DNA from 3 places in the Fusobacterium sp. FSA-380-WT-3A genome. Region 3 is predicted to be linked to each of the others. Evidence: riboswitches for the same ligand, from Rfam matches in the RefSeq annotation. Region 3 holds a riboswitch; each other region holds the start of a gene.
What was found. A riboswitch is a leader RNA that binds a small molecule or an ion and turns the genes downstream of it on or off. The one in region 3 is predicted to bind lysine.
Positions count from the first base shown of each region.

Region 1 (8,281 bases), on a different contig from region 3:
AAAAATAAATATTATTCCTATAAACATTGGAAATTTTATATCTCCTGCTGCATGAAGTGAATTTATTATTACTATATTAAAAACTCTTCCTACTTCTAAAATTATCATAAGAGGGAAAACTTTTAAAGAAGCTTCTAAAATTTCTTGATTATCTGTAAATATTTCCATTATTGGATTTCTCATAGCACATACCAATACAGTTACAGAAAAAGCTAATACTATTGAAATATATAAACTTCTAAAACATTTTTTATAAGCTTCCTCAGTTTCTCCAGCTCCTACAAGTTGTCCCACTTGAATAGCTGTTCCATGTCCTAAAGCTATTGAGAAAGTCATTATAAAGTTAGCTAAGAGCATTAAATAAGTACGAGAAGTTATCATAACTGTTCCCATGGTATTTATCATTGACATTATCATAAGTTGTCCTACATTCCAAGCTAAATTTTCACCAGCTGTTGGAATTCCTATAGACAATATATTTTTTATTACATGGAATGGAAATGGTCTTAAGAATTTTTTTCTAAATTTAAATTTACAATAATGACTCATTACTAAAAATCCTACTATACAACCAAGGGCTCTTGAAACTACTGTTGATATTCCAACTCCTGTTGGCCCTAATATTGGCATTCCAAACCAACCAAAAATAAACATACCATTACCAAAAATATTTAATAAATTGACACCTATATTTACAAACAACATTTGTTTTGGATTTCCATGGCTTTTCATTACAGCTCCACAAGTAAGAGTTACAGCTTGAAATATGCACATTCCTCCAACCAATTTAAAATAAGTTTTTCCTATTCCAATAAGTTCTACAGGTAATTTTATATTCTCTAAAATTTGTTGTGAAAATCCAAAATACACTCCTCCTAATAATAAGCCTAATATTAAATTTACTATCAAAGAAACTGTTATTACTTCATGAACTTTTTTCTTATTTTTTGCCCCTATATACTGAGCACATAAAATAGTAGTGGCCAAATTTACAAATCCAAAAAGAACATTTTGAATATTTAAGACCTGACTTATTCCACCTACGGCTCCAACAGCATCATCACTATAATGTTTTAACATTATAGTATCTATATTTCCCACTATAGTTACAAGAAGTAATTCTAAAAAAATAGGAATTGTCAAAGATATTAAAGATTTTATTTTTATTTTACTCATTTTTTCTCCTAAATTTTATTATTCAAAAAAAATAAGGACTACTCCTTTGAGTATCCTCATTTTTTATTTTCCACAAATAATTTTATCAAAAAAATTATTTTTATTCAAGATATTTAAATTTATTTTTTATGATTTTCTACATATGTTTTTAATCTTTCTAAAGCTATTCCTAATCTATCAATTTCAGAAACTAGAGAAATTCTAAAATATTTTTCTAATCCAAAAGATATTCCAGGAACTAAGGCTACTTGAACTTCTTTTAATACATCCATTGCAAAATCAAAAGAGTTTAAATCTGATATATTTGAATAATCAGCAAATATATAGAAAGCCCCTTTAGGTTTTACAACTTTAAAACCTAATTTAGAAAGTCCCTCTGCCATAAATTCAGCTCTTTCTTTATAAATTTTTCTTACATGTGACCTATCAGAATATTTTGTTAAAGCTGATTGAGCTGCTGCTATTGATACAGCCATTGGTGAACTTAAAGTAAATAATGTTGTATTTAAAAATGGTTTTCTATATTCTAATGGTAATATTGTATAACCAATTCTCCATCCTGTCATTGAGTGAGATTTTGAAAATCCATTTATTATTATTAATTTATCTTTTATTTTATCAAAACTTGCAAATGATGTAAATTCTCCAAAAGAAAGTTCACTATAAATTTCATCAGCTACTACAAATATATCTTTATCAGCTAAATAATTAACAATATTATTTATTTCTTCATAATCCATTACATTTCCAGTTGGGTTACAAGGATTACAGAATAAAACTATTTTTGTTTTATCTGTAATATATTTTTCTAAAAGTTCTGGTGTTACTTTGAAGTCTGTTTTAGATATGTCAACAAATACAGGTTTAGCATAACACATTTCTATCATTGGTAGATATCCTGCATAAAATGGAACAAAAACAATTACTTCATCATCCACATTTAAAAGTGCTCTAAAACATGAAGATATAGCTTCTGAAGCTCCAACATTAACTATTACATTGTCAGCTACAAATGAACATCCACATTTTTTGTTGTAATAATCTGCAATTGTTTTTCTAATTTCTGGTCCTCCTCCTGTTGGTGGATAACCTAATTTATGTGTTAAAGCATAATTACAAGCATCTTCTACTATTCCTTTTTCTGTAAGAATATCTGGTTCTCCTATAGTTAAATCAATAGAATTTTCATATTTTCTAGATTCTTCATTAAGTAATCTGATTAAAGAATACTTAAGTTTTGCTACATTCTGGTTTATTACCATAAATAAAACTCCTCCTACATTTTGTTTTTTATTTTCTTAAATCATCAACTAATTGAGTTTTTTCTAATGTTTTTTCATCAACAGTTTTTATAACTTTAGCTGGATTTCCTGTTACTACAGCTCCTGCTGGTACATCTTCTATTACTACAGCCCCTGCTCCAACAACAGCTCCTTTTCCAATTCTAACACCTTCTATAACAACAGCATTAGCTCCTATTAAAACTCCATCTTCTACTATAACAGGTGTTGCTGAAGGTGGTTCAACTACTCCAGCCAATACAGCTCCTGCTCCTATATGACAATTTTTTCCAACAGTAGCTCTTCCTCCTAATACAGCTCCCATATCTATCATTGTTCCATCTCCAATAATAGCTCCTATATTAATAACTGCTCCCATCATTATAACTGCATTATCACCTATTGTAACTTTATCTCTTATTACTGCTCCTGGCTCTATTCTAGCATTGATATTTCTTATATCAAGCATAGGAACTCCAGAATTTCTTCTGTCATTTTCTATATATACATCTTTTATAGTTTCTTTATTATTTTCTAATATTTTTTCTATTTCTGTTGATTCTCCTATAATTATATAAGAACCATCACCTTTAAAAACTTTAGCTGAAGTTTCTAAATTATTTAGTTCTCCATTTATATAAGCTTTAACAGGTGTTTTTTTAGTAGAATTTTTTATAAATGCTATTATTTCTTCTACTGTATTTACTCCGTTCATCTGTCCTCCTAATTATAAATTACTAAATATATCTTTCATGCTGTAAAGACCAGGCTCTTTTCCTACAAGAAATTTTGAAGCTTTAATAGCCCCTATTCCAAATATTTTTTTAGAAAGAGCTGTATGTTTTATCTCTATTATTTCATCATTTCCACAAAATAAAACAGAATGCTCTCCAACTATTGTTCCACCTCTAACAACATGAACCCCTATTTCATTTTCTTCTCTTTTTTTAATTCCTTCTCTTCCATAAACTCTTTCCATTTTTTCAGAACAACCTTTTTCTATAACTTCCAACATAGTTTTTGCTGTTCCACTAGGTGAGTCAACTTTTTTATTATGATGTTTTTCTATAAGTTCTATATCATAATTTCCATATAAAATTGGAACTATTCTTTCTAATATATCTTGCATTAAATTTACACCTAAAGACATATTTGAAGATATTAAAATAGGAATTTTTTTTGAAGTTTCCTTTATTTTTTCTAAAACCTCATCAGAGTATCCTGTAGTAGCTATTACTAAAGGAATTCTATTTTTTTCTGAATAATTTAATAAACTTTCTAATCTAGAAAAATGAGAAAAATCTATAATGACATCTCCTTTTTCTATCGTAAGTTCATCAGCAAAACCTGTAATTTTTATCTCTTTATCTTGAGAAGCTAAGTCTGAAACTACTGTTCCCATAGCTCCTGTTCCATGTATAATTAACTCCATTTTTTTACCTCATGTCTTTCTATTATTTCATATAATTTTTCTTTATTTTCTTGATACATTTCTCCTAGAGGTAATCTACATTGTCCAACTTCATATCCTAAATAATTCATTGCCTCTTTTACAGGAACTGGATTTGTCTCTATAAACATTCCATTAGATAATCCATTATATCCTAATTGTAATCTACAAGCTTCTTTTATATCACCATTTAAAAAGCTCATTACCATATTATGAATAATTTCAGGAATAATATTAGCTGATACAGATATTACTCCTTTTCCTCCTACTGATAAAATAGGAACTGTTAAATCATCATTTCCTGAATATATATCAAGCTCTGGAACTTGTCTTGCTACTTCTGTAGTATAAGACATATTTCCACTAGCCTCTTTTATAGCTACAATATTTTCAATACAAGCTAATCTTTTTAAAAGATTTATAGATAAATTTACACCAGTTCTACCAGGTACATTATACAATATTATTGGTAATTTTACAACTGAGGCTATTGATTTATAGTGTTCATATATTCCATTTTCATTTCCTTTATTATAATAAGGAGTAACTACTAATAGAGCATCTACACCTAATTCTTCAACTTTCTTACTAAACTCTACAGCTGTTTTTGTACAGTTAGAACCTGTTCCAGCTATTACTGGTATTCTTTTATTAATTTTTTCTACAGTAAATTTTATAACTTCTAATCTCTCTTCTTCTGTCATTGTTGAAGCTTCTCCTGTAGTTCCAACCACAACTATAGCATCTGTTTTATTTTCTAAATGAAATTCTAATAATTCCTCTAATTTTTTATAATTTACTTGATTATCTTTTGTAAAAGGTGTTACTAAGGCTACACCTGAACCAGTAAAAATTGACATTTTTATCTCCTTAAGCTAATTTATTTTTTATATCTCTAAATAATTCTGCTATTTGAACAGCATTAGTAGCTGCCCCTTTTCTTATATTATCTGCTACAGTCCATAAGTTTACACTATTTTCTGTACTGAAATCTCTTCTTATTCTTCCTACTAAAACTTTATCTTGTCCACTAGCTTCTGTAGCTAAAGGATATTCATTATTTTTAGGATTATCTACTAATATAATTCCTTCATATTCTCCAATAACTTTTTTTACTTCTTCTATATCAAATTCACTATTAAGCTCAGCTGTAATTGATACTGAGTGAGAATTTATAACTGGAACTCTTACACAAGTAGCTGTTACAGGTAAATCAGGAAGTTCTAATATTTTTCTTGTTTCATTTATCATTTTTATTTCTTCTTTTGTATATCCGTTATCCATAAATACATCTATATGAGGTAAACAGTTATTTACAATTTGATGTGGATAAACTTTAGGAGCTAATCCTTTTAATCCATTTTGTAAATCCTCTACACCTTTTTGTCCTGTACCTGATACAGCTTGATATGTATTATATATTACTCTTTTTAATCCATATTTTTCAGCTAAAGCTTTTAATGGAGCCATACATTGAATTGTTGAACAGTTTGGGTTTGCTATAATTCCATGATTTGTAAACGCTGCCTCTTTATTAACTTCTGGTACAACTAATGGAACCTCTGGGTCCATTCTCCAAGCTGAAGAGTTATCAACTACTAAACATCCTTTTGAAGCTGCTATTGGAGCATATTTTTTACTTATATCTCCACCAGCTGAAAATAGAGCTATATCAATCCCTCTATCAAAACTATTTTCTGTTAATTCTTCTACTGTATATTCTTTTCCTCTAAAAGTTATTTTTTTACCAGCACTTCTTGCTGAAGCAAATAAATATAACTCTGTTATTCCTAAATCTCTTTCCTCTAAAACTTTTAAAAATGTACTTCCCACTAATCCTGTAGCTCCTACAATAGCAACTCTCATATTTATCCTCCTCAAATTATTCTCTATAAATTAAATTCTTCTGCTACTACTTCTACTGCTTTATTTATATCTTTTCTTTCTATACTACATGAAACACTTATCTCTGATGTTGTTACTTGATAAAAATTTATTCCTGCTCTACTTAAAGCTGAGAAAAATTTACCAGATACTCCAGAGTTATTTATCATTCCTACGCCTACTATTGAAATCATTGCTAAGTTATCATTATATCCTAACTCTATACAAGGTAATTCCACTTTTATTCTTTCAATAGCTTGGTCTAATAAATATTTTTCTCCCTCTACACAACTAAATGATATTTTAGCTTTATTATCATTTGAAACATTTTGAGAAATCATATTTATATTTAATCCTACTTCATTAATTATTGTAAATATTTTTGCTATTTTTTCACTAGAATAATTAATATTTGAAAGAGTTGTTACTATTATCTCTTTTGTTATACTAATTCCTGTTACTAATTTATCCTCTAATACGTCATTCATATCCATTATCCAAGTTCCTCCTGTTTCACTTAAAGTTTTTCCAACAAAAATAGGTATATTATATTTTTTTCCAATTTCTACAGCTCTAGTTTCCATAACTCCAGCTCCTAAATTAGCCATTTCCATCATTTCTTCATAAGAAATTTTATCTAAAAACTTAGCATTTTTATAAAGTCTTGGGTCAACACTATAAATTCCCTCAACATCTGTATATATTCTACATTCACATTTTAGAGAAGCAGCTAAGGCAACAGCACTTGTATCTGAACCTCCCCTTCCTAATGTAGTTATATCTCCGTGGTCATTTATTCCTTGAAATCCAGCTACTATAACAACATTATTATCTTTTAAATATTCTTCTATTTTTTCTGTATCAATATTTTTGATTTTACTTTTTGTATGAACTCCTACAGTTTTTACATTAGCTTGATACCCTGTTAATGATACAGCTTTTTGTCCCAAAGAATTTATAGCTATTGACAATAGAGAAACTGTTTGTTGTTCTCCTGTAGATAAAAGTGAATCTAGTTCTCTTTGATTTGGTGAATCAGAGATTTCTTTTGCCATAGCAATAAGGGCATTTGTTGTTTTTCCCATTGCTGAAGCAACAACTATAATTTCATCATATTTTGTTTTCTTTAAGTTCACTACATATTCAGCTATTGCTTTAATTTTTTCAATAGTTGCTACGCTAGAACCACCATATTTTAATACTACTCTCATATATTATCTCCTTTTTTATTTTAAAATAAAAAACCAACAGACTTATCTGTTGGTTTATATTTCATTTTGAGATAATATAATTTATTTTTAGTATCACAACAATGAATAACACAACAGAAAGCACAACATTGAATATCAATGACAGTTATATGGATATTCTCCATATTCCCAACCTAAAAATCCTCCCTATAATTTTTAGATTTCGGCAAAATCCCCTTTCATTATATCTCAAAGTTAGGTAACTCAACATAATTACTTTTGTCATTTGCTCCTCAATCCGTTTCTTATTTTATTGTTGTCATTTTATAACAATTTCTATAAAAAATAAAATATAAATTTTATATCTTAAACTATATATTATATAAATTTATTTTTTATAATTTTTATTGTTTTATAGATTTTTTTTTGCTATAATTCTTATTAATTAATTTATGGAGGTTTTTATGAATAATTTAATTTTAAATAATATAGATAAATTTAATGATTGGTTTATAAAAGTTAGAAGAGATTTACATAAAATCCCTGAGTTAGATTTTGATTTACCAAAAACTACAAAATATATTTCTTCAACTTTAGATGAACTTAATATAAATTATAAAACAAATATTGGAAAAAGTGGAATTGTAGCTGATATTCCTGGAAAAGATTCTACTATTACCATTGCTTTAAGAGGAGACATTGATGCCTTACCAATATTAGAAAATAATGATTTTGAATTTAAGTCTGAGCATGTTGGAAAAATGCATGCTTGTGGACATGATGTTCATAACACAGTTTTATTAGGAGTAGCCAAAATTTTATCAGAAATAAAAGATGAAATTCCTTGTAATATCAGACTTATTTTTCAACCAGCAGAAGAAACTACTGGTGGGGCTCTTCCAATGATAGAAGAGGGAGTTTTAGAAAATGTAAATGCTATATTTGGACTTCATGTTGACCCTTTTGTAAATGTTGGAAGTATAGGTATTAAATATGGACCTATGTTTGCTTCTTCTTGTGGAGTAAAAATAAAAGTTATAGGAAAAAGTACTCACGGAGCCTTTCCAAGTGAGGGAGTTGATGCTATAGTTACTACAGCTCAAATTATTAGTTCTATCCAATCTATTGTTTCTAGAAATACAGATGCTAGAGATTCTGTAGTTATAACTTTTGGTACTATTAAGGGAGGAACAAAAGAAAATATAGTAGCTGGAGAAGTTGAAGTTACAGGAATTTTAAGAACTCTTTCTACTGAAAGCAGAGAATACAATAAACAAAGAATTAAAGAAATGAGTGAATTT
Region 1 is NZ_JABAFQ010000009.1:19,947-28,227, forward strand. It holds gene HF862_RS06395 (MATE family efflux transporter) at 1-1,176, opposite strand, end outside; gene HF862_RS06400 (pyridoxal phosphate-dependent aminotransferase) at 1,296-2,438, opposite strand; gene dapD (2,3,4,5-tetrahydropyridine-2,6-dicarboxylate N-acetyltransferase) at 2,467-3,171, opposite strand; gene dapB (4-hydroxy-tetrahydrodipicolinate reductase) at 3,184-3,888, opposite strand; gene dapA (4-hydroxy-tetrahydrodipicolinate synthase) at 3,879-4,766, opposite strand; gene HF862_RS06420 (aspartate-semialdehyde dehydrogenase) at 4,777-5,772, opposite strand; gene HF862_RS06425 (aspartate kinase) at 5,796-7,001, opposite strand; lysine riboswitch at 7,112-7,285, opposite strand; gene HF862_RS06435 (M20 family metallopeptidase) at 7,445-8,281, shown strand, end outside.
Region 1: another riboswitch for lysine. It lies ahead of HF862_RS06425 (aspartate kinase); the one in region 3 lies ahead of HF862_RS01180 (Na+/H+ antiporter NhaC family protein).

Region 2 (8,281 bases), on a different contig from region 3:
AACATATTCAACACCTAAATCTTTTAACATAACTGGTGAAACTTCTCCAGTATATGCTCCTGAATCTTTAGGATATACATTTTCAGCTGCTATTTTAATATTGCTTCCTTCTACTGCTTTAACAGCATCAGATAAAGCTGTAAATGGAGCTCCAATTACTATTCCAACAGAATCTATTCCTTTAACAAGTTCTTTTAATTCTGTTAACATTTCAACAGCTTCTTTATTTGTTTTATTCATTTTCCAGTTTCCTGCAATTATTGTTTTTCTCATAAATAAATCCTCCTAAATATTTTTATCTTAATAACTAATTTTATCACATTCTAAAAAAAATTTCTAATTTTCTATAAGTTAATAAATAAATATTTTTTGATTAATTTTTATCCGTTATTAATTTAATTACTATTATTTGATGATTGTTCTTCTAAAATAATGTCGCTTTTATAATTTTCGATATTTTCACTTAAAAGAGACAACATATCAGAGATTTCAAATTCTAAAATATCAAAAGAAGTTTCATAATCTCCTTGTGTCAGAGCTTTTATGAGTGAATTATAACTTTCTTTAAAATCGTCTAAAAACTCATTATACCCAAAATATAAATAATCTATATAAGTATTTTCTTTTAAACTATATAAAAGATTTAAAGTCCAGTTTAAAAAACTTAATATTTCATTTATTTTCATATCATAAGCTATTTCTTCAAGGTCAAACTCTTCTAAGGTTTTTAAACTTTTAAAATATTCTTCTATATATTCCTCTAATAAATATAAAGATTGAAATAAAATATTTCTGTGACTTTTTGTATAAATTTCTATTAAAGATACTTTTGAAATATCAACAATAGAAGTATTAGAAAGTATAACCCCATCAACCACTATTTTTTCTAATATTTTGTCCTCTCCTTTAAGTTTTTTTGTGATTTCATTTATAATTTCTCCAAAACTATTATATTGTTTTTCTAGAATGTACTCTTTGTTATCAATTAATATTGTCATGATTCTCCCCATAATTATATTTTTTAAAACTAGATGCCATAGAAAAAGAAAAGACAGTTATAGATTTTACTTTTCCCCTATTTTTTATTTCTTTTTTTAATTCTCTTATAGTGTTTCCAGTTGTTATTACATCATCTATTATTAAAATATTTTTATTTTCCACTTGAAAAGGAATATAAAAAGCTTTATTTATATTAAATTTTCTTGAATTTTTATCCAACAAATGACTCATATGTTTTGTATTTTTTATTCTCGCTGCATCATGATATTTTATATTTAAAATATCTAAAGTATAGGATACTTGATTAAATCCTCTTGAAAATAATCTTTTTTTATTTAAAGGAACAGGAATGATAACATCTATATTATTTTCTTCTATCACTTTTTTTAAAGTTTTTTCTATAAGTTTTCCTAAGAAAAATCCAATATATTTTCTATTTTGAAATTTATAGTTTTTTATTAAATTTCTGAAACTTTTATCATAGTTAAAAATATAGTATACATCATTAAATTTTTTTAATGAATTATTATGTAAAAAATTTTCTTTACAATTATTACAAATATATATTTCACTGTTAGATAGAAGATTATTGCAGACACTACATCTATTGTTAAAGAAAAATTTTCTAAGGTGCAGGTTTAGGTTCTGGAACATTTTTCACCTTCTTAAGTTCTTTATCAACAACTTTAGCTGAATAAATTTCTGTATATCCACAATCAGAACAAATTTTTAGATAGTAAGTTCCAAATTCAACTTTTAATTTTGAATCTTTTTCAGGAAAAATTGCTGTTTTTACATAATAATCGCTGCTTCCACATTTTGTACATCTAAAATCCAATTTCATCACCCCACAATATGTTTTCAATCCAATAACATTTACCATTTTCATCAAATGCTATTGCATCAAATCGGATATTAAAGTTTTGTAGTTTATTTATTGCTATAAATTCATTAGCACTTAAAAACATTCTTCTTAATTTTTTCTTAGAAATAGCTTCAAAACCATTTCCAAATTTTTGATTACTTCTTTCTTTTACTTCTACAAAAATTATTAGATTGTCCTTTCTTAAAATTAAATCAATTTCTCCAAAATGAGAATAAAAATTTTTTTCTACTAATTGAAAACCTTTTTTTTCTAAAAAATTTAATGCTAAATTTTCAAAATATTCTCCTTGAACTCTTTTATTTAAAAATTTTTTCATTTTAAACCTAACTTTTTTCTTAAGAGTTAGATAAAATTTTCTTTAAAAAAGTTTTTCTATGAATTTCTAGAGGTCCTTTTTCTAATAAAATTTCTCTATGAAGTTTTGTTCCATAACCTTTATGTTTTTCAAAATGATATTCAGGATATATTTCTGAAAATTTTAACATTATTCTATCTCTTGTAACTTTAGCTATTATAGAAGCTGTAGCTATTGATAAAGATTTTCCATCACCTTTTACAATACACTCTTGATTACCATTATAATTTTTTATTAATTTATTTCCGTCTACTAAAACAATATCATAATCAATATTTTGGCTTTTAATATCTTCAATAGCTCTATTCATAGCTAAAAAAGTGGCATTTAAAATATTAACCTCATCAATTTCTTCTACAGTAGCTATTCCAATTCCAACATCACAAAAAGTTAAAATTTTTTCAAATAAATTTTCTCTTTTCTTTTCTGATAATTTTTTAGAGTCATTAATATCTTCAAAAAAATCATGATATTCTCTTATTCTTACAGCAGCAGCTACTACAGGGCCAGCCAATGGACCTCTTCCAGCTTCATCTACTCCTAAAATTATTTTTCCTTTTTCAATATCAAATTTATATAGTTTACTCATCTTTTCTCCTATAACTTTATATTAATTTAATTTTAAAATTTTTATTTTTGTAGAATAAGTATTTTAATTTTATTAAATTCTTTTCAAAATAAATTTATATTTAATTATAACATTCATAGAAAGAAAAATAAATAAGAAAATGAAAAACAAAATTGACAATAAATATAAAAAATGTTATTATATGTATTGGACAATTTAATATTTTCAAGGTAGAGGTTGCAAAAGACATTATTAGATAATAGGAGTTTAGCAAGCATAGATTATTATTGAAAGGGAATTTTGCCGAAAGGTTTAAAGAGCTAACTTTAGACACTTGGGATTATAGAGAACATCTATAAGACTGACATTAGTTTACTAGTGTAGAGCTATCAATTAGATTATAAATTATATAGTTTATTTTATATTTTCTGCCTTATATTTTAATAATATAAGGCTTTTTTATTGAGGAGGATTAAGTGACAAACAACGAGAGAAGAGGAGTTTTTATAGAGGTATTAAAATTATCTCCTATTGTTTTATTAGGAATTTTAATGGTTGGTATAAAATTGGACTTTTTGATAGCAGCTCCAATTTCAACTATATATGTAGCAATAATTGCTTGGTTAACTGAAAAATTTTCTTTTAATGAAATTGTAGAAAAAGCTGTAAATAGTGTAAAGGAAATTCAGTTAGTGTTTTTTATTTTAATGTTAGCCTATGCTATGGCTGAAGCTTTTATGGCTAGTGGAGTAGGAGCTTCAATAATTATTATGTCTTTAAATTTAGGTTTAACAGGAAAAACAATAGCTGTTACAGGAATAATTGTTACAAGTGTTTTATCTATTACAATAGGAACATCTTGGGGAACTTTTGCAGCTTGTGCTCCTATATTTTTATGGTTAAACCATATAGTTGGTGGAAATATTCTATTAACTTTAGGGGCTATTGCTGGAGGAGCTTGTTTCGGTGATAATATAGGGCTTATTTCAGATACTACAGTTGTAAGTTCTGGAATACAAAAAGTAGAAGTTATACATAGAATAAGACATCAAGGAGTTTGGTCTTTAGGATGTCTTATAGTTGGGATAATAACTTTTTATGTAGTATCAGTTATGATGGGATTACCAAATATAAGTGGAAATGTAAATGAGGCTATCAATCAAATTCCTGATAATGTTTGGGAAGTTTTAAAGTCTGAAAGAGAGTCGGCAATTATTCTTTTGAATCAAGTTAAAGATGGAGTACCTTTATATATGTGTTTACCCTTAATTTTTGTTTTAATATCAGCAATAAAAGGTTTTCCAACATTAGCTTGTCTTTTTATAGGAATTATTAGCTCTCTAGTATTTGGTTTAATATCAGGAACAATTCCAAATATTTCAGAATTTTTAGATTTAATGTACACAGGTTTTTCAAGTGCTGGAGCAAGTGTTATTATAATGATGATGTGGATAACAGCTTTTGGTGGAATTATGGGAAGTATTAATGCTTTTGAACCATTATCAAGAATAGTAAAAAGAATATCTAAAAATGTAAGACAACTAATGTTTTACAATGGAGTTTTTTCTATATTAGGAAATGTAGCTTTAGCTGATGAGATGGCTCAAATAGTTACTATAGGACCAATAATAAAAAATTTAGTTGATGAAACTGTAGAGGGAAGTGAAGAGGAAAAATATAAATTACGTCTAAGAAATGGATGTTTTAGTGATGCTATGGGAGTTTTTGGTTCTCAATTTATTCCTTGGCATACTTATACTGTATTTTTTACAGGAATAGCTTCTGTTGTTTACCCTCTTTATGAATTTAGGCCAACAGATATTATGAAATACAATTTTCTTTCTATAATAGTTGTAATTTCTATATTAATCTTGACTTTAACAGGATTAGATAAATTTATTCCATTATTTAATATTCCTGAAGAACCAAAAGTAAAATTAAAAAAATAAAATTTTATAATCAATAAATTTTCTATAAGGTAGTTTTGTTAGAGAGTTTGAATAATAAAGATAATATTAAAAAAGTGAGTTTATTATTTTTGATGAAGTAAATAAGAAATATTTTTATGAAAATAAATTTTTTCTTATAATAAAAAATAAAAGGGATATTGCAAAAATACAATATCCTTTTTATTTTGATTAAAATTTAGATTTTTTTCCAAAAATTTTTTAATTCAGTTACTTTATCAGTATCTTTTAAAACATCTCCTTTTCCATAAGCAGAAACATCTATGTTTCCAATGAAATCCCATTTTAAATATTCACATATACATTTGAATTGTCTTTTTATAATATCATATTCTTCATCACTTAGTTCAGCAGCTCCAACAGTAACCAAACCTATTTTTTTAGATTTTCCTCCTAAAAATTCGCCTTTCATATATATTCTATCTATTGCTGCCTTCATTTGAGAAGTTATTCCCCACCAATAAACTGGAGAACCAAAAATAATAACATCAGATTCAAGGATTTTTTCAGCTATCATTTGTCCATCATCTTTTGTAATACAATTTCCACCAGATGTTTTACAATAATCACAACCTAAACATCCTTTTATTTGTAATTTTGAAAGATTAATAGTTTCTATTTCACCTTTTATATTTTTTTCTATCTCTTCTTTTAAAACTTTTAAAGCTATTTCTGTATTTCCTTCAAATCTTGGACTTCCATTTAATAGTAATATTTTCATTTTTTATCCTCCTAATAAAAGTTTTCTACCCATATTTTATATTTACCTCTTTTTCATTATAAAGTCAAGGAGAATTTAATATAACTACTATAATATTAATTCTTGACAATGGAAAGAATATATAATATACTTTATTTTAATTAAATAAAAGAGGGGGTAGTTTTTATGAATGAACAAGAGAGAATAAAAAATCTAACCTCTGAAGAAACTCAATTTAATAGAGAAATTGGAGTTTTTGGGGGAGTTAGTATTATTGGAGGAATCATGATAGGGTCAGGAATTTTCTATCTTGGTTCTTATGTATTAGAAAGAGTTAATATGAATTTAGGTTTAGCTCTTTTATGTTGGCTTATAGGAGGATTAATCTCATTAATGGCAGGGCTTTGTTATGCAGAATTAGGAACTTTAATGCCTAAGGCTGGGGGAAGAACTGTATATTTAACAGAGGCTTTTCATCCAATAGTTGGTTTTTTAACAGGATTTACTGATTGGGCTATTGGTGGACCAGGTTCTGTAGCTAGTATAGCTATTGCTTTACCTACAGCTTTAAGAACTTTCTTTGATATGAGTGATTTTACAATAAAAATGATAGCTATTGTACTTATAGTTGTATTAACTATATATAACTGTTATGGAGTTAAAGGTTCAAGTTGGCTTCAAAATGCTTCAATGGTGGCAAAATTAATACCTATTTTATTAATAATGTTTGTGGCTATTTTTGTAGGAGATGTAAAACCAGATTTTTCTTTAGCTAGTGTATCAACTGCTGTTGAAACTAGTGAAAGAGGCTTAATTGGAATGATAGCTTTTGCTGTTGTGGCTACTTTATGGGCTTATGAAGGTTGGACAAACTTAAATACATTAGCAGAAGAGATAAAAAATCCAAAAAGAAATTTACCTTTATCTTTAATTTTTGGTATAGGTGGAGTAACTTTACTTTATGTATTATTTAACTTCTCAATATTTAAAGTTCTTCCTCATGAAGAAATTGTATCTATGATAGGTAGTGGAGATTTTTATTTAGGAACTGCTGTAGCTAAAAAAGTTCTTGGAAATGTTGGAGCTTCAGTAGTTGTTATAGGAATGGTATTAGCTATGTTTAGTGCTCTTAATGGATTAATAATGGCTCAACCTCGTATGTATTATGCTATGGCAGTAGAGGGACATTTCTTTAAATCTTATGCTTATTTACATCCAAAATATAAAGTTCCAACAGTTGCTATAGTTATTCAAGGAGTTATCTCTGTAATTTTAGTTTTATTACGTAACTTAGAACAATTAACAATTTTAGTTGTATTCTCAAGTATGATATTTAGTTTCTTATCAATAGTAGCAGTAATGAGATGTCGTAAAAAATATCCTACTCTAGAGCGTCCTTATAAAGTTTGGGCATATCCTGTATCAGTAATAATAACTGCAGTAATTTTCTTAGGACTAGTTATTAATACATTTATAGAAGATACAACAAACTCTATATTAGGAACTTTAGTTCTAGTAGTTGGAGTATTTTTCTATATGTATTTTGATAAAAAATTAAAAAAAGGTGAGTAGTTATGAGTAAACAAACTTTAATATTTAATGGGAAAGTTTATCTTGAAAGAGAAAAATTTACAGAAGCTATACTTATAGAAGATGGAATTATAAAAAAAGTTGGAAAAAAAGAGGAGCTTTTACCATTATGTTTAGAAGATTGTAATAAAATAGATTGTGAAGGGAAAACAGTAATTCCTGGATTAAATGATTCTCATTTACACCTTATACAATTTGCTGAAGTATTACAAGAAGTATCTACTTTTGATTGTACTTCAGTAGAAGATTTAGTTGAAAGATGTATAAAATTTAAAAAAGAAAATCCTGAGTTAACAAAACATTGTATCCATGCTATAGGTTGGAATCAAGATTATTTTCCAGATAAAAGAATACCAACAAGATTTGATTTAGATAAAATTTCTACAGAAATTCCAATTATATTAGAGCGTGTTTGTGGTCATATATTATCAACAAATACAAAAGCAATAGAATTATTAGGAATTGATGGAAATTCTCCTCAATGGCCTGGTGGGACTTTTATGATAGGAGAAGATGGATATCCTAATGGAATCTTTACAGAGAATGCTTGTAACTTTGTAAAAAAACTTATTCCAGATTATACAATGGAAGATAGAGAGAGAATGCTTATAAAAAGTATGGAACAAGCAGTTTCTTATGGACTTACAAGTGTACAAAGTAATGATATAGGAACGACAATAGTAAAATCAACAGATGAACATTTTGCAATGTTTAAAAAATTATTTAAAGAGGGAAAAGGACTTCTTCGTTATAGACATCAAGTTTGTTTTACAGATGTAGAAGAATTTAAAAAATATGTAACAGAGGGAGAATTTACTAGAGATGGTTATTCAGAAGAAAATTGGATAACTTTAGGACCTTTAAAACTTTTTAAAGATGGAAGTTTAGGAGCAAGAACTGCTCTTATGTGTAAACCATATAATGATGACCCAACAACAACAGGAGAACATTTTACAACAACAGAAGAGATGGAGCAATATTGTGCTATTGCTAAAGAACATGGAATTCAAGTTGTTACCCATGTTATTGGAGATAGAGCTATAAAAGAAACAATAGAATGTTATAAAAAAGCTTTTATTGATGGTGAAAATAAATTAAGACATGCTCTTGTTCATTGTCAAATTACTGATAGAGAGATGTTAGAAGATATTGCAAAGTCTGGAATGCTTGTTATGTACCAACCAATATTCCTAGATTATGATATGAAAATAGTAGA
Region 2 is NZ_JABAFQ010000003.1:143,127-151,407, reverse strand. It holds gene tpiA (triose-phosphate isomerase) at 1-273, opposite strand, end outside; gene HF862_RS03835 (hypothetical protein) at 396-998, opposite strand; gene HF862_RS03830 (ComF family protein) at 982-1,653, opposite strand; gene HF862_RS03825 (zinc ribbon domain-containing protein) at 1,625-1,843, opposite strand; gene HF862_RS03820 (YraN family protein) at 1,827-2,201, opposite strand; gene HF862_RS03815 (ribonuclease HII) at 2,221-2,829, opposite strand; lysine riboswitch at 3,032-3,205, shown strand; gene HF862_RS03810 (Na+/H+ antiporter NhaC family protein) at 3,360-4,757, shown strand; gene HF862_RS03805 (flavodoxin family protein) at 4,954-5,496, opposite strand; gene HF862_RS03800 (APC family permease) at 5,662-7,047, shown strand; gene HF862_RS03795 (amidohydrolase) at 7,050-8,281, shown strand, end outside.
Region 2: another riboswitch for lysine. It lies ahead of HF862_RS03810 (Na+/H+ antiporter NhaC family protein); the one in region 3 lies ahead of HF862_RS01180 (Na+/H+ antiporter NhaC family protein).

Region 3 (8,281 bases):
CCCCTTTTTCTAGTATTGTTTTAAGTAATCATTTTCAAATTCTAGGCATTGCTCTAATGTTTCAAATCTTGCAGTAATCATATCATTTCCCATAGCTGCAGAAAATACATCAGGCATTCTTTCTATCATCACTATATTATTTTTATATTTTTCTAAAATCTCTTCTCTTGAATTTACATAATTATGTTCATCCCTTCTTGAAGCATAAATACAATGATATGGTCTTGAGTTAGGGTCAAATCTTCCTTCATCAAAGCAAATCATATTTGCCCAAATTTGATAAACATCTATATTGTTAGCAAAATTCATCATATCAGGAGTATATCCTCCAGGTGGACGCATATTAACTTCTAGACCTAATATTTCTCCTTTTTTTGCTAATCCTGGTTTATCTTCCAAAAGTCTAAAAAATTCACAATGGAAAAAACGACTATTTGTATCAAAAGTTTGGACAGTTTTTCTACCAGTTTCTTTTAAATCTTCTGGGATAACCCTATAAGAATAATAACTAACATCTTTTTTCTCATTTACAATATCCATAATAGGAATAGGATAAGCATGAGCAGTTTCGAAAACTATTTCTTTTTTACTATTTACTATTCCATCATATGAAAGTAACTCTCCATTTATAAATTCTTCCATTATGTATTCCACTTGTTTATCATATGTTTCATAGAAAAAATTAAATTCTTCATTACTATCAAGTCTATAAGTAGCAGCTGCTCCAACTCCATTATTTGGCTTTACAATTACAGGATAACCAACTTCTTCAATAAAATTTAAAGAATTTTCATAATTATCAACTATATGATAACGAGCTGTTTTTACTCCTGCCATAGCATAAAACTCTTTCATTTTACTTTTATATTTTATACCAGCTATTCTATCATTTTTTAATCCTGTATTTACATTAAAATCTGTACGAAGTTTAGCGTCTCTTAATAGCCAATATTCATTGTTACTTTCTATCCAATCAATTTTTCCATATTTGAAAGCAAAGAAAGCACAAGCTTTGTAAACTTCATCATAATTTTCTAATGATGAAACTTTATAATATTCATTAAGAGAATTTTTTAACTCTGGAGATAAACTGTCATATTCTGCGTCCCCAATCCCTAATATATTAACTCCATTATTCTTCAATCCTCTACAAAAATTCCAATAACTTTTTGGAAAATTTGGAGATAAAAATATAAAATTCATCACACTCACCCCTTTTTTTAAATATTAACATATATTATCATATATTTTTAGTATATTCAATATATTTTTTTATAACTTTATAAAAAATTACAACAGTTTTATATGATAGATTATATTTATATTTTTTATTTATTTTATAAAAATATATTTTTTAACTTTTGTATTGACTTTTATATAAATAAGTAGTATAATGCACAAAAGTAAATAAGCTAGAGGATAGAGGTTGCAATTTTCAAGAGTAATCTAAATGTAAAAAGTTGGTGAACTGTTATTTAGACAAAAGGGGAAATTGCCGAAAGAATTATACTACACCATATAATTCTTGGGCTATTACAAAATATGTAATAGACTGTCACAAATTTGTGGAGAGCTATCAAAGTAAATTAGTTTTATCATTATCACTAATTGAATATAACTCATTTTTGTGAAGCCTCATGTTAATTGTGGCTTTTTTTATTTGTCAACATTAATTTTTTATAAATATGGAGGGTTTTATGAAAAAAAGTTTTATTAGAAGCATTTTAATATGCTCAATGTTTTTACTGCTATCTGTCTTTTCTTTTGCTGGAGAAGAAACTTATCAACCAGCACTTTATTCTACATTTTGGTCATTAGTACCACCTGTAGTAGCTATAGTTCTTGCTCTTATAACTAAAGAAGTTTATAGTTCTTTATTTATAGGAATAACTGTTGGAGGTTTATTCTATTCAGGATTTACTTTTGAAAAAACTGCTACTCACATTTTACAAGATGGATTTATTTCAGTTCTTTCAAATAGTTATAATGTAGGAATTTTAATTTTCTTAGTTGTTTTAGGAACTATGGTTTGTCTTATGAATGCAGCTGGGGGGTCATTAGCTTTTGGTTTGTGGGCTAGTAAAAAAATAAAATCTCGTATATCAGCTCAACTTGCTACAATATTATTAGGTTGTTTAATATTTGTTGATGACTATTTTAACTGTTTAACTGTTGGAAGTGTTATGCGTCCTGTTACAGATAAATATAATGTATCTCGTGCAAAACTAGCTTATATTATAGATTCAACAGCAGCTCCAGTATGTATCATTGCTCCTATTTCTTCTTGGGCAGCAGCAGTTACAGGATTTGTTCCTGGAGAAGATGGATTTTCTATATTTATTCAAGCTATCCCTTATAATTTCTATGCTCTTCTTACAATTTTTATGTTAGTGACATTAGTTATTTTTAATGTAGACTATGGACCAATGAGAATTCATGAAGAAAATGCTTTAAAAGGAGATTTATTTACAACTGCTGACCGTTCATTTGTTACAGAAGAAGTTCAAGAAAATAAAAAAGGTTCTGTATTAGATTTAGTAATTCCTATTATTTTATTAATTATTTGTTGTGTAATTGGAATGGTTTATACTGGAGGATTTTTTAGTGGAGCTACATTTGTAGAAGCTTTTTCAAGCAGTGATGCTTCATTAGGACTTTCTTTAGGAAGTATATTTGCTATGATATTAACAATAATTATTTATTCTGTAAAAAGAGTTTTAAGTTTTCATGACTGTATGGGTTGTATTCCAGAAGGATTTAAAGCTATGGTTCCAGCTATAATAATTCTTACTTTTGCTTGGACTTTAAAAGCTATGACTGATAGTTTAGGAGCAGCTCCTTATGTAGCTCATTTTATGGAAACTTCAGCTAGTTCTTTAATGAATATGTTACCAGCTATTATATTCTTAGTTGGTTGTGGACTTGCTTTTGCTACTGGTACTTCTTGGGGAACATTTGGAATTTTAATTCCAATAGTTGTTGCTGTATTTGATGGTGACCATCAAATGATGATAATAGCAATTTCTTCTTGCATGGCTGGAGCTGTTTGTGGAGACCACTGTTCACCAATTTCTGATACTACTATAATGGCTTCTGCTGGAGCTCAAAGTAATCACGTAAACCATGTTTATACTCAATTACCTTATGCTCTAACTGTAGCTGCTATATCTTTTATTTCATATATTATTGTAGGATATACTAGAAATTTATTTTTAGCTCTTCCTTTTGGAATGATAGCTCTTGTAGTTATTTTATTAGTAACAAGAAAAAGACATATCTAATTTAACATAATAAAATAATAAAACAAAATGTTGATTATAAATTAATTTTTTATAATCAACATTTTTTTCATTACTAGATTTTATTAAAAAAATATGATAAAATATTCTGTATTTAAAATATTACATTTGTTTTTATGGAGGAAAAATGTTAAAGGAAAATAAAAATTTAACAGAATCTAGTGAGTTATTCAAAATAGATGGAAAACCTTCTTTTTTAGAAGCTCTACCATTAGCCTTTCAACATATTGTAGCTATGTTTGTAGGAAATGTTGCTCCCATTTTAATTGTATCTAGAGTTGCAAAATTAGACCAAAACATCATTACAATTTTGATTCAATGTTCTATGTTAACTGCTGCCATTGCCACTTTTATACAAATTTATCCTATTGGAATTTTTGGTTTGCAAACAGGGTCTAAATTACCTGTAGTAATGGGTGTAAGTTTTGGATTTTTACCAACTACTTTAGCAATTTTGTCTGATGGTTCAGGAAGTTTGCCAATATTATTTGGTTCTCAAATAATGGGTGGAGTAGTTTCTATTTTAATTGGAGGATATTTAAAAAGAATAAGAAAATTTTTTCCACCTTTAGTAGCTGGAACAGTAGTTTTTTCCATTGGTTTATCTCTATTTCCTATAGGAATTAATTATATGGCTGGTGGAGTTGGAAGTCCTACATATGGCTCTTATGAAAACTGGGCTATAAGTTTAATAGTTTTAGGAATAGTTTTATTTTTTAATCACTATACTAAAGGAATTGCAAAATTATCTTCAATTTTAATTGGAATGACTATTGGATATATAATCTCTTTATTTTTAGGAATTGTAGATTTTACTCCTGTAAAAGAAGCTTCTTGGTTTGCTCTACCTAAATTCTTTGTATTTGGACCACCTCAATTTGAAATTGGTTCTATAATAGCTATGTCTATTATGTATCTTGTAACTGCTATTCAAGCTGTAGGAGACTTATCTGCTGTCACTTTAGGAGGAATGAATAGAGAAGTTACTGATAAAGAGTTGTCTGGTGGAGTTATTGGAAATGGTTTCAGTGCTTTAGTAGCTTCTGCTTTAAACTCTTTTCCAACAGCAACATATTCACAAAATGTTGGATTAGTAGTATTAACAAAAGTGGTAAGTAGATATGTAATAGGAATGGCTGCTACATTTTTATTAATAGCTGGTTTTATGCCAAAATTTGGAGCTATAATAAATACAATTCCTTCAGCTGTAATCGGTGGGGGAACTATAACAGTTTTCTCTATGATAAGTATGACTGGAATACAAATTATCAGTAAAAATGGAATTACTGGAAGAACAATGATAATAGTTGGATTATCTGTAGCTTTAGGTTCTGGGATAGGTCAAGTACCACAAGCTATTGCTCAATTTCCTCAAATTATAAAATTAATATTTGGTTCTAGTGTTGTAATGTCAACTCTACTTGCTTTATTACTAAATCTTATTCTTCCAAAAGAAGAAGAGAAAAAATAATAAAAGAAAAGCTAAAGATTGGATTTTTCCTCTCTTTAGCGTTTTTATTTATATATTTTCTTTTTCAAAATCAAGAAGATATTTTTTTATATCTAATCCTTTTGCATATCCAACTAATTTCCCATTGCTTCCTATAACTCTATGACATGGAATTACTATTATAAATGGATTTTTATTATTAGAATTTCCTATGGCTCTAGCTCCCTTTGGACATCCTACATTTATACCAATTTCTTTATAAGTTCTAGTTTCACCATAAGGAATTTTTTCCAATTCTTTCCAAACTTTTATTTGAAAATCTGTTCCTTTAAAGTTTAATGGTAAATCAAATTTTTTTCTCTGTCCTAAAAAATATTCTTTTAATTGTTTTACGGCTTTTTCTCCTATATCATCACTTTGATTATTTTCAAAATCTATATTTTCTATTAACTCCACAGAATTTATATAATTTTCATCATAAATTATTTCTAGAAGTCCAATAGGAGATTTATAATATTTTTTATAATTATTTTTCATACAGAGATGTTGCTCCAACTTCTATTAAGTTTTTAATATCTTCTTCTGAATATCCTAATTTTTCAAGTATCTCTTTTGTGTGGTAACCTAAAGGATATCCACTTTCCTTATATTCTATAGGACATTCTGAAAGTTTTAATGGAGTTCCCATTTGCTTTACAATTTTTTCTTGAGAATTAGCTACTTTTACGTCTACAACTAATTTTCTATCTTTTATATGTTCATCTTCTAACAAAGCTTCCCTCATATTTAAAACAGGTTCTACACAAACATCTTTTCCTTCAAATATATCCAGCCATTCTTTTAAAGTTTTTTCTAATAATCTTTTTCTAATTTTTTCTTTCATCTCTTTTACATTTTCAGGCATTACTGTTTCTTTGATAAGTTCTGGAAGTTCTATACAATTACAAAAGTTTTCCCAAAATTTTGGTTCAAGAGAACCAACACTTAAATATCTATTATCTTTTGTTTCATAAAAATCATAGGCACTTCCACCATTAAGTCTTGTTTTTTCTCTTTGTGGTTCTATTCCATTAACTAAGAAACTTGCCCCTTCCATAGCATGAAATGGAATAAGTCCATCAAACATAGATATATCAATATATTGTCCTTTTCCTGTTTTTTCTCTGAAATATACAGCAGAGAGAATACCTATAACAGAATGAAGAGAACCAACTCCTATATCTGCTATTTGCATATTTGTTAACACAGGGCCTATATTTTCTTTTCCTGAATAATTCATATTTCCACTTCTAGCAAGATAGTTTATATCATGGCCAGCATTATTTTTTAAAGGTCCTGTTTGTCCATAACCTGTTAGAGAACAATATATAATTTTAGGATTTACTTTTTTCAAATCTTCATAACCAAATCCTAATCTATCCATTACTCCAGGTCTAAATTGTTCAATTACTATATCATATTCTTTTATCAATTTATATATAATTTCTTTAGCTTTTTCTGTTTTTAAATTAAGAAAAAGATTTTTCTTATTTCTTCCAAGCCAAGCTTGATTGGCAGTAATATCACAACCATCTATATAAGGAGGATAATCAGCCACTATATCTTTTTTATCAGGAGCACTTATTTTTATAATATCAGCTCCTAAATCCCCTAACATAAGAGTAGCATAAGGTCCTGGTAATAATGTTGAAAAATCTAAAATTTTTAATCCTGTTAAAGCTCCCATAATATCACTCCACTATATTTTTAAATATTTTTCTATTTGCTCTTTTGTAAATGTAAATTCTGGTGTACCTTCTGAATAAGGTGCTATGGCATATTGTTGGTATCTAATTACAAATTCATTTCCTCTAAAAAACAAAACAGCATTATCCAAATCAACAGCCCTCATTGTTTTTTCACCAAAATAATTAACATCTCTTTTCTCTAAAGGTTTTCTTAACTCAGATTCTATTTTTTTAATTATCTCTTGCTCAAAATATTTTTTCGCTCCTTTAGAAAAAATATCATTAAAAGCTAGATTTTTTCCTGTTTCTGAATTTATATTATAAGAAGTAAGTCCTGTTGTTCCATGAGCTCCTCCTGTATAAAAATAATTCATTACCAAAGTAGATGTTATCCCAAAATTATTTTTGAACTCTTTAAAAATCATCTTAGCTTCATAAGGTCTATTTTTATGTGGATTATTCATTCCCTCTTTTCTAAACCCTTTTATATTATCATTAACAATTTTTTCAATCTCATTATTTACTGATAAAGATTTTTCATTTAAAATAAATTCAGGATATGAAAATTCATATTTATATTTTTCTGTTTCTTCATTTTTTGATATTGTCTTTACATCTACACTAGCTAAAGCTAAAGTAGAAAATAAAAAATAAAATAATAATTTTTTCTTCATAGTAATACTCCTTTGTAATTTAGTCGTTATTTAGAGTTTATTTTTTTATAAAAAGTTTAAAAAAAGAGTTGGTTACCCAACTCTTAAAAAAACTATTTTTTTGTTCCCTCATGAAAAATTTCACTAAATGTTGTAAGATTTTGTAAATCACTAGGAATTATTATTTTTGTAGCTTGTCCATCAGCCACTTTTACAAAAGTTTCCATACTCTTTAGAGCAAGTACAGATTTATCTGCTCCAGCTTCTTTTAAAAGTTTTATTCCCTCTGCTTGAGCATTTTGAATTTTTAATATAGCTTCAGCTCTTCCTTCAGCCTCTCTTATCTCAGCTTCTTTTTTAGCCTCAGCTCTTAATATAGCAGCTTCTTTTTCTCCCTCAGCCACAAGAATAGCTGATTTTTTTTGCCCTTCTGCTTTTAATATTGATTCTCTTCTTTCTCTTTCAGCTTTCATTTGTTTTTCCATAGCATCTTGAATTTCTGCTGGTGGAATAATATTTTTTAATTCCACTCTATTAATTTTTATACCCCAAGGGTCTGTTGCCTCATCTAGTATAGCCCTCATTTTAGTATTTATTGTATCTCTTGAAGTAAGGGTATGGTCAAGCTCCATCTCTCCAATAATATTTCTAAGAGTTGTAGCTGTTAAATTTTCAATAGCATTAAGTGGCCTTTCAACACCATATGTATATAATTTTGGGTCTGTAATTTGAAAATATATAACAGAGTCTATTTGCATAGTAACATTATCTTTTGTAATAACAGGTTGTGGTGGAAAATCCAATACCTGTTCTTTTAAAGAAACTTTTTTAGCAATTCTATCAATGAAAGGTATAAGAATGTTTAAACCAACATCCCAAGTAGTTAAATAAGCTCCTAATCTTTCAATAACATAAGCTTGTGACTGAGCAACTATTCTTATATGAATAGCAGCTAAAATTATAATAACTAAAATTAGTAAAAATATAAAAAGCATTTGTCCCTCCTAATATTATTTAGATTTTTCTAGTATAAGTTTATTTCCTTCTATTTTTTTTACATTAACAATTTCATCAAGAGTAAGTTTTTCTTCAGAAATACCATACCAATATTTCCCATCAAGAAAAACTGTATATATATTCTCTCCTCCTCTC
Region 3 is NZ_JABAFQ010000001.1:238,266-246,546, reverse strand. It holds gene HF862_RS01185 (acetyl-CoA carboxylase biotin carboxylase subunit family protein) at 10-1,203, opposite strand; lysine riboswitch at 1,413-1,584, shown strand; gene HF862_RS01180 (Na+/H+ antiporter NhaC family protein) at 1,698-3,281, shown strand; gene HF862_RS01175 (uracil-xanthine permease family protein) at 3,427-4,770, shown strand; gene HF862_RS01170 (methylated-DNA--[protein]-cysteine S-methyltransferase) at 4,819-5,286, opposite strand; gene HF862_RS01165 (CaiB/BaiF CoA-transferase family protein) at 5,276-6,475, opposite strand; gene HF862_RS01160 (DUF3298 and DUF4163 domain-containing protein) at 6,488-7,150, opposite strand; gene HF862_RS01155 (SPFH domain-containing protein) at 7,243-8,124, opposite strand; gene HF862_RS01150 (NfeD family protein) at 8,140-8,281, opposite strand, start outside.